DNA from 2 places in the Solibacillus sp. NPDC093137 genome. Region 2 is predicted to be linked to the other one. Evidence: predicted binding sites of a transcription regulator. Region 2 holds the regulator's gene; the other holds the start of a gene.
The links. The regulator CtsR, encoded in region 2, represses protease genes until heat stress. The targets are predictions, from matches to a motif close to ATGGTCAATAAAGGTCAAACA.

Region 1 (4,220 bases), on a different contig from region 2:
GTGGTGGATGAGGGCTCCGTTGAAATTGACAATCGGAGTTGTTAAACTCAGCTCCTGGTAATAAAGCTGACTCGCACGATACGGACGTCCTGTCGCGATCATCACCTGATGACCTGCTTCTTTTGCTTTCAACAAAGTTTCCTTTGTCAGCGCAGAAATTTTTTTCTCGTCCGTCAATAAAGTGCCGTCTAAATCTAATACAATTAAATGTTCGTTCATAAGAGTAAGCCTCCTTTAGCCTGGGTATAATTGTAACGTGCAAAAATAGCATTCGTCAAAGTTTTGAAACATTGACCAATTTTTGCTAATGTAAACAAAGAGGTGAGAAATTTGATAGTTGACAAAGAACAATGGAAGTCCATTCCATTACTGCATGTATATGATGAAACGATGGATGAGCAAACACCGGTCGTTATTTTTCTTCATGGTTTTTTAAGCGCAAAGGAACATAATTTACATTACGCTTATCAGTTTGTGCAACAGGGTGTTCGCGTTATACTACCGGATGCGTTAATGCATGGTGAGCGCTCGAATCAATTGACGGAAGACCAGATGAACTTTAACTTCTGGAAAATTGTATTAAAGTCAGTGGAAGAAGTACATACTATTTATGGAGAATTGAAGCTGAAAAACTTGGCAGGAAACAAGGTTGGGATTGCCGGAACTTCAATGGGCGGAATCGTCACTTCAGGCTGTTTAGCGATCTATCCATGGATTGAAACGGCAGGTATTTGTATGGGTACAACTAGCTATACGAAACTGGCCCTCCATCAAGTAGAGGATCTAAAGCAAAAAGGCGTAACATTTCCGTTGTCTGAAGAACAGCAAACAGGCTTGCTTCAAATGCTGCAAAAATTTGATATGGAGCAGCATGAGGAATTATGGGCAAACAAACCGATTATTTTCTGGCATGGTGAGCGCGATACGGTCGTTCCTTATCATATGAGCCGAGATTATGTTGAACAACTGGAAAAAGAAAAAAAAGCGGAACATATTACTTATTTGGCAGAACGAAAAGCTGGGCATGCGGTATCGAGAAACGGAATTTTGCAAGTCACGCAATTTATGGCGCATTGTTTGGCATAAATCATGCGTTCTGCTATGATTAACATTAACACCATGGCGAAAGGGGAAATTTAAAATGGCAATTGATCACGATATGAAAGAAAGTATGTTAGGTGCATTGGAAAACGTAATTGACCCTGAGTTAGGCATTGATATCGTCAACTTAGGCTTAGTATATGAAGTAGATTTAACAGATGAGGGCTTAGCAATCGTTACGATGACATTAACATCAATGGGCTGTCCGCTTGCTCCAGTTATCGTTGACCAAGTAACAACTGCACTTAGCGAATTACCGGAAGTAAAAGAAGTAAAAGTAGATATCGTATGGCAACCGGCGTGGTCTAAAGACAATATGTCCCGCTATGCAAAAATGGCATTAGGCATTCGTTAATTAATAAGTGAATAAATGAATTGAAATTCGGTCATTTTGCGTATAGGCAAAGTGATCGTTTTTTATTAGGATCTTTGCGAAGGAAACAGAGCTTAATTATTTGTTGTTTGACCAACTTTGACTTATAATTAAATTAATCAAAAAAGGTCAAACTAAATGAAAGGGTGCACTTTATGCAATTTAACCAAACACAAGATAATCGTCCTCCATTAGAGCAATTTGGACGAAACTTAATTGAACAAGTAAAAAACGGTAAGATGGATCCGGTTATTGGACGAGATGAGGAAATCCGGAACGTCATTCGTATTCTGTCACGTAAAACAAAAAACAATCCGGTCCTCATCGGTGAGCCAGGTGTTGGTAAAACAGCGATCGTCGAAGGGCTGGCACAGCGTATCGTAAGACAGGATGTTCCGGAAGGATTAAAAGATGCGGAGCTTTATGAACTGGATATGAGTGCACTAATTGCCGGTGCATCGTATCGCGGGCAGTTTGAAGAGCGGCTGAAATCGGTATTAAAGCAAGTGAAAGAATCAGATGGACGTATTATTTTATTCATCGATGAGATCCATACAATTGTCGGTGCAGGCAAAGCGGACGGAGCAATGGATGCAGGAAATATGCTGAAACCAATGCTTGCACGTGGTGAACTGCATTGTATTGGAGCAACAACATTGGATGAATACCGTATGTATATCGAGAAAGATCCTGCATTGGAACGCCGCTTCCAGCAAGTAATGGTGAGAGAACCTTCTATTGAAGATACGGTTTCCATTTTACGTGGAATAAAAGACCGTTTTGAAGAACATCACCGTGGTGTTCGCATTCATGACCGCGCGATTATTGCAGCGGCCCAACTGGCGAACCGTTATATTACAGATCGCTTTTTACCGGATAAAGCAATTGATCTTGTCGATGAGGCATGTGCGATGATCCGCATAGAAATCGATTCAATGCCACAGGAACTGGATCAGTTAATGCGCCGCCTCACACAGCTGAAAATTGAGCAGCAGGCACTGAAAAAAGAAAAAGATGATGCAAGTAAAAAACGTCTTGAAATAATTACAGATGAAATTGATACATTGGAAGTTTCAATTAAGTCAATGAAGGAACAGTGGGAACTCGAGAAAAACGGTTTACAGATTGTACGCGATAAAAAAGATGAACTGAAAAAAATGGAAGCCGAGCGCGACGATTTATTTATTTCAGGCAGTAATTTAGCACGGGCAAGTGAGCTTCAGTACAGTAAAATACCACAGCTTGAAAAGGAAATCGCCGAACTAGAACTGCAGTTGAAACAGTCGGAAGGTAACCGGATGCTGCGTGAAGAAGTGACTGAAGAAGAAATCGCTAAAATTATTTCACGCTGGACAGGGATTCCGGTAACGAAGCTTGTTGAAGGTGAACGCGATAAACTGCTCCGTTTAAAAGATACATTGCATGAAAGGGTAGTCGGTCAGGACGATGCGGTAACTTATGTAACGGAAGCAGTTTGGCGTGCGCGTTCCGGTATTAAAGACCCGAATAAGCCGATTGGAAGCTTCCTGTTCCTTGGTCCAACCGGTGTCGGGAAAACGGAATTGGCCAAAGCATTGGCCGCACAACTTTTCGATTCGGAAGACCATTTCATCCGTATTGATATGAGCGAGTATATGGAGAAGCATTCTGTATCTAGACTTGTCGGAGCTCCTCCAGGCTATATTGGCTACGAAGAAGGTGGTCAGCTGACAGAAGCGGTACGCCGCAATCCGTATGCTGTAGTACTAATGGATGAAATCGAAAAGGCGCATCCGGATGTCGCGAATATTTTACTTCAAGTACTTGATGATGGCCGCATTACCGATAGCCAAGGACGGATTGTCAATTTTACGAATACCGTTATCATCTTGACATCGAATATCGGCTCACAGTTTTTACTGGAAGCATCAGAAGAAGCGGAACAGCTTGTTCAAGCCGCATTACGCCAGCACTTTAAGCCGGAGCTGTTAAACCGGATGGACGATATTATTATGTTCCATGCATTATCGAATGAGCACTTCCATAAGATTGCCTGGAAATATGTAAAGCAGCTTCAAGATCGGGTCGCAGAACAGGAAATTACGCTGTCTGTTGATGGGGAAGTTGTGGACTGGATTGTGAAGCACGGGATTGACCCGCAATTTGGTGCACGTCCGCTCAAACGCTTTGTCCAACGCCATTTGGAGACGATTGTTGCCCGTGAACTGTTAAAAGGGGAAGTCACAGCAGGTGGAAGTTTATCGATTGCATTGGAAAATGGAGAGTTAGTAATAAAATTAAATTAAGTTTGAAGACAGCTTGTGCGTGAATGCGTACAAGCTTTTTTTGGTGGTTTGAAATGTTCTAATAAGGATGGTTAAAGTTCTAATATAAATGAAAAAGTACTAATAAAAGCCCGAAATTTTAATATAAATGTCACTTGTGCTAATAAGAGGTGCTACTGTTCATATAAATGTGGAGACTTTTCTAATATCAAGTATAAAACTTCTAATATGTATTGAATTTATCTAATAAAGTCAGCGCCCCCCACAAAGTGGGCGTAGATAACAAGGGGCTGTCCAGTAGTTTTACCGGACAGCCCCTTGTTATCTATTAATGATGCTCTGCTTCTGCTTCTGGAGTTGATTCGTTTGGAATGATTGCAGCGATAATAATAACTAAAACGCTGAATACTAATGATACGATTACGCCATTCATGAAGTTAAAATCTACACTTAATACAGAACTTACTACATAGTTTAGCATT
Region 2 (4,220 bases):
CTCGTTTAACTTTTCTTGCAACAGCTTCGCACGATACATATCGCGTTCTGCCGGTTGTAACGTAGTACCAATATATTGCTGAATGAGTCCAGGTTGCATAATAAGCATGCACTCATTTAGTTTACGCTGTGAAATTGCTTCTAATAATCCTAAACTTACCCCAAGACGCACATTTGATAAACAGCTAGCCGCTTCTTCACTCGTTAAAATTTTTGCGTACTTCAATGTACCAAGTGAACGGCTTAAGCGGTCTTCCAACACCGAGGGAGCACGCATCAATAAATTTTTACGTGCAAGCTCTTCCTTTTTGATTACTTGCTCCACAACTTCCTGCAGCTCCTGTAAAATCGTTTCTTCTGATTTACCTAATGTGATTTGGTTTGATATTTGATAAATATTCCCTAAATTTTCACTGCCTTCCCCATATATACCCCTCACAACCATTCCTAATCTTGTCATCATCTGAATTAATGGATTCATCTGTTTCATCATTGTGAGTGCTGGTAAATGGAGCATGACAGAAGCTCGAAGTCCTGTTCCGACATTTGTTGGGCAACTTGTCAAATAACCATAGCGGTCTTCATATGCATACGCGATTGACTTACTTAAGTAGCGGTCAATATTACGAGCCTTATCAAATGCTTCTTTTAAATTCATCCCTTGCGTAAGACTCTGTATGCGAATATGATCCTCTTCATTTACTAATATGCTAATGGATTCATCTTTTGTTAAAAAAAATGATCCAATTTTTTTTCTTCTTGCCAAATTCGGACTGATCAAATGCTTCTCCACTAAAATTTGGCGTTGTAAAACCGGCATATCTTTTATTTGGAAATAGGAAAACTGATACGGATTATCATATGAAGACAATAATGACTGCATCATTTTTTCTTCGATTAATTGGGCTTCCTGTTCTGTAAAACTAATCGGAAATCGAGTATTGGCAATATTACGAGCAAGCCGAATGCGTGTGCTAATGACGATATCTGAATCGCTTTCGTGCTGCATCCAGCTGGGACTGGCATTCGTTAAAAAATGCTCGATGTTCATGCGTTCCCCTCACCTTCCTGTCTTATTTTACTTTCCAATTCCCTTACTTCATCACGTATGGAAGCTGCATCTTCAAATCGCTCTTCCGCAATTGCTTGCTGCAGTGATGTTCGGAGCTCTTGGATTTGTTGTTCTACCTTTTCCTTTGAAGGTCCTTCTTCCATATACCCTACATGCTGAGTACCTGCCTGAAGACGTTCAAGCAGCTGGGGTAATTGCTCGCTAAATGTTTCGTAACATTGACCGCATCCGAATTTGCCTTGCTTTAAAAACTGTCGGTACGTAAACCCGCAGGAAGGACAGGATTTTGGGCTGTTTGTATTAGTTGTCGTGCTTTCTTTCTTTGCATTCACAGGTACAAAATTGAACCAATTTGAAATAAGCTGCTGAAGAGATGCAGGCTCTTCATTTACGTCAAATTGAAATGGATGAAATTGAGTGGCACATACTTCACAGTAGTGACGCTCTACTTTTTGACCATTGTGAACTTGAGTAACGGTAACATTGGCGTGACGCTGTTTACAATGCTCACATATCATAATAATCCACCTCTACTTTTCAAAAGAAATCGTTTGTAGCATTGCGTGCATAATGCGTGCTCTTAGCTGATCACGCAGCGGCAAAGCTACCTGTAATGTGACACGATCTAAAGCGGCCTTCATAATGCTTGCTTCTCGTTCTGTAACGATATCCTCATCCAATAAACGGAAAATAATACGCTCAGCATTAGTCTGGGCAATGGCGTTACCTATTTGTGTTTCCATTTCGTCAAGTAAATTTTTCTTCGAGTGGATTGTTACACGCAAAATCCGAATATAACCGCCACCACCCCGCTTACTCTCTACATAGTAACCATGCTCGGTCGTGAAACGCGTATTGATAACGTAATTGATTTGAGAAGGGGCACAGGCAAATTGCTTTGCCAATTCATTTCGTTTTATTTCAATAAGTCCCTGTCCCTCTAATTCAATAACTTCCTTCAAATACCCTTCAATTATGTCAGATATATTCCTCATGCTGTCTCTCACCTCTCATCAACTGACTTTGACTATCTTTGACTTAAATATACAATATTTATTTTTTGAAATGCAACTAATCACTCTTGTTTTAGGTTTCCCTATTTTTACATTAATAAATCCCTTTTTATGTAAAAAAGCGATAAGGTGTTTTTAAACAAACCTTACCGCTTTTATGAACTTTGCCAGAATGAGGGTAAATTATACCCAGCGTCCGACAATTGGATAATTCCAGTGCTGATCCGATAATGCTTTTACAATACCGATGACCGGGGCAATCCAGAAGATGAGTAAAAATACTAATAGGAATGGTAAACCTATTAACAATACAGAAAGGACTCCTGCTATCGCTATTAAAATTCCGAATACGACCTGGAATAGTAATGCTTGGATTGCTGTACGCTTCACTTCATCTTCAGAACTTATTAAGAAAAACAGAATCGGTACAAGGAACGGTGCAAAGAATGCACTGGCATGAATGATGATTTTCGACCATTTAGATTCCATTTGTTATCAACCTCACTTTAGTTTATTAGCTTATTTACGGATAATATTCATAAAAGTTTCATAGAGAGGACAAAAAATCCCGAATTTTTATTTCGAGATTCTTGTGATGTCTAAATTTAATCAATATGGGCCTCTATCTTTCGGGTTGTCCCCTTCTTGAGGAAATAAAAAGTAGGAAATAACCGCGGTTAAGATGGTTGCTCCAATAACTATTAAAATCCGATCGCGGTCACCTACTTCTGCATAATTGTTTACGAGCATAATATACGATGCGATTGCCACCCCAAGCGACAATGGTAAAACAAATTTCAAACGCCCTTTATGAAACTTCATCATTACAACGCCTTTCATTATTTACTGCATCCATTTTAATAGTTATATACCTCAAATACAAATTAATGTAAATTTTTAATCTTTATAGAAATATTAATGATTTAATCCGATATAAACAGTAAAATAGTATTATTTAATAATACATGAATCGAGGAAGAACATGGGTATTCTGTTTTCAAGAGCAACAAAAGTTTCAAACAAGCCTTATTTTGATATTGCAAATTATGCACAGCAAGTAAATCTGGATGTATCAAACTATCCTAACTTACATAAACAGCTTCAATTGCTAAAATTGACGAAAGAGGATTTAGCCGTAATTAAACAGCTAGAACCTTTTGCTCAACAAGTTGTTCCAGTTATGGTGGAAAAGTTTTATGGTGCAATCAGCTTAAGTTCGGAGCTTGTAGATATTATAGGAAGTTCAGCTCGAATGGAGCGTCTTAAAGGTACACTAACAAGGCATTTAGAAGCAATGTTCAACTGTAATATCGATTCACGTTATATTGAAGAACGACAAACGATTGCGCATGTCCATGTCAAAATCGGCCTGCAATCAAAGTGGTATATTGCATCATTTCAATCGCTAATGACAACGTTTATCGACTTTATCAGTAAAATTGAAATGCCGAATGAAGAGATGGCTAAAGCAATTAATGCTTTTTCAAAACTAATCAACTTCGAGCAGCAGCTTGTGATTGAAGCATATGAAAAAGAAGAGCAGCGCATTCGTACTGAAAGTTTGGAAATGAAATACCGAATCGTAGAGCGAATTCAACATACTGCACAAGAGTTAACGCATATTAGTGATCAGACAAATGCCTCATTACAGGAAATTGCGAGTCAATCTGAAGAAATTGCTTCCAACACAAAACAAGGATTAAATTTAGTCGCGGAAACCGAAAATAAATCAACGACAGGTACTACATATTTAGTTAACCAGACAGCAATTATGACAAACATTTTAGACCGTGTGGACATACTTGAGTCATCAATGGTTAAACTGCGTCAATCATCTAAAAAAATTGCTGAAATTGTAGGATTAGTAACAGGGATTGCCGATCAGACAAACTTGCTTGCATTAAATGCATCTATTGAAGCAGCACGTGCAGGTGAACATGGGAAAGGATTTGCCGTTGTAGCTGATGAAGTCCGAAAGCTTGCTGAGGAAACTAAAAATGCGGTACAAAACGTTTCTCATTTAATTAAAGAAACAGAACTTAGCATTTCACAAATGTCCGATTCTGTTTCAAGTGTTGATGAGCAGGTAAAAATGAGCGTGGATACACAAAAAAGCTTGGCAGATTCTTTTACATC

Region 1: ACQKN3_RS10485 (ATP-dependent Clp protease ATP-binding subunit) is a predicted target of CtsR. The motif match lies at 1,590-1,610, and genes of this name have one in related genera.

What each region holds. Positions count from the first base shown of each region.
Region 1 is NZ_JBNNVH010000001.1:2,057,257-2,061,476, reverse strand. It holds gene ACQKN3_RS10500 (Cof-type HAD-IIB family hydrolase) at 1-219, opposite strand, end outside; gene ACQKN3_RS10495 (prolyl oligopeptidase family serine peptidase) at 331-1,086, shown strand; gene ACQKN3_RS10490 (metal-sulfur cluster assembly factor) at 1,148-1,456, shown strand; gene ACQKN3_RS10485 (ATP-dependent Clp protease ATP-binding subunit) at 1,630-3,759, shown strand; gene ACQKN3_RS10480 (YjzD family protein) at 4,067-4,220, opposite strand, start outside.
Region 2 is NZ_JBNNVH010000007.1:96,475-100,694, reverse strand. It holds gene ACQKN3_RS17710 (protein arginine kinase) at 1-1,050, opposite strand, end outside; gene ACQKN3_RS17705 (UvrB/UvrC motif-containing protein) at 1,047-1,589, opposite strand; gene ACQKN3_RS17700 (CtsR family transcriptional regulator) at 1,602-2,066, opposite strand; gene ACQKN3_RS17695 (DUF4870 domain-containing protein) at 2,268-2,573, opposite strand; gene ACQKN3_RS17690 (acyltransferase) at 2,694-2,924, opposite strand; gene ACQKN3_RS17685 (globin-coupled sensor protein) at 3,067-4,220, shown strand, end outside.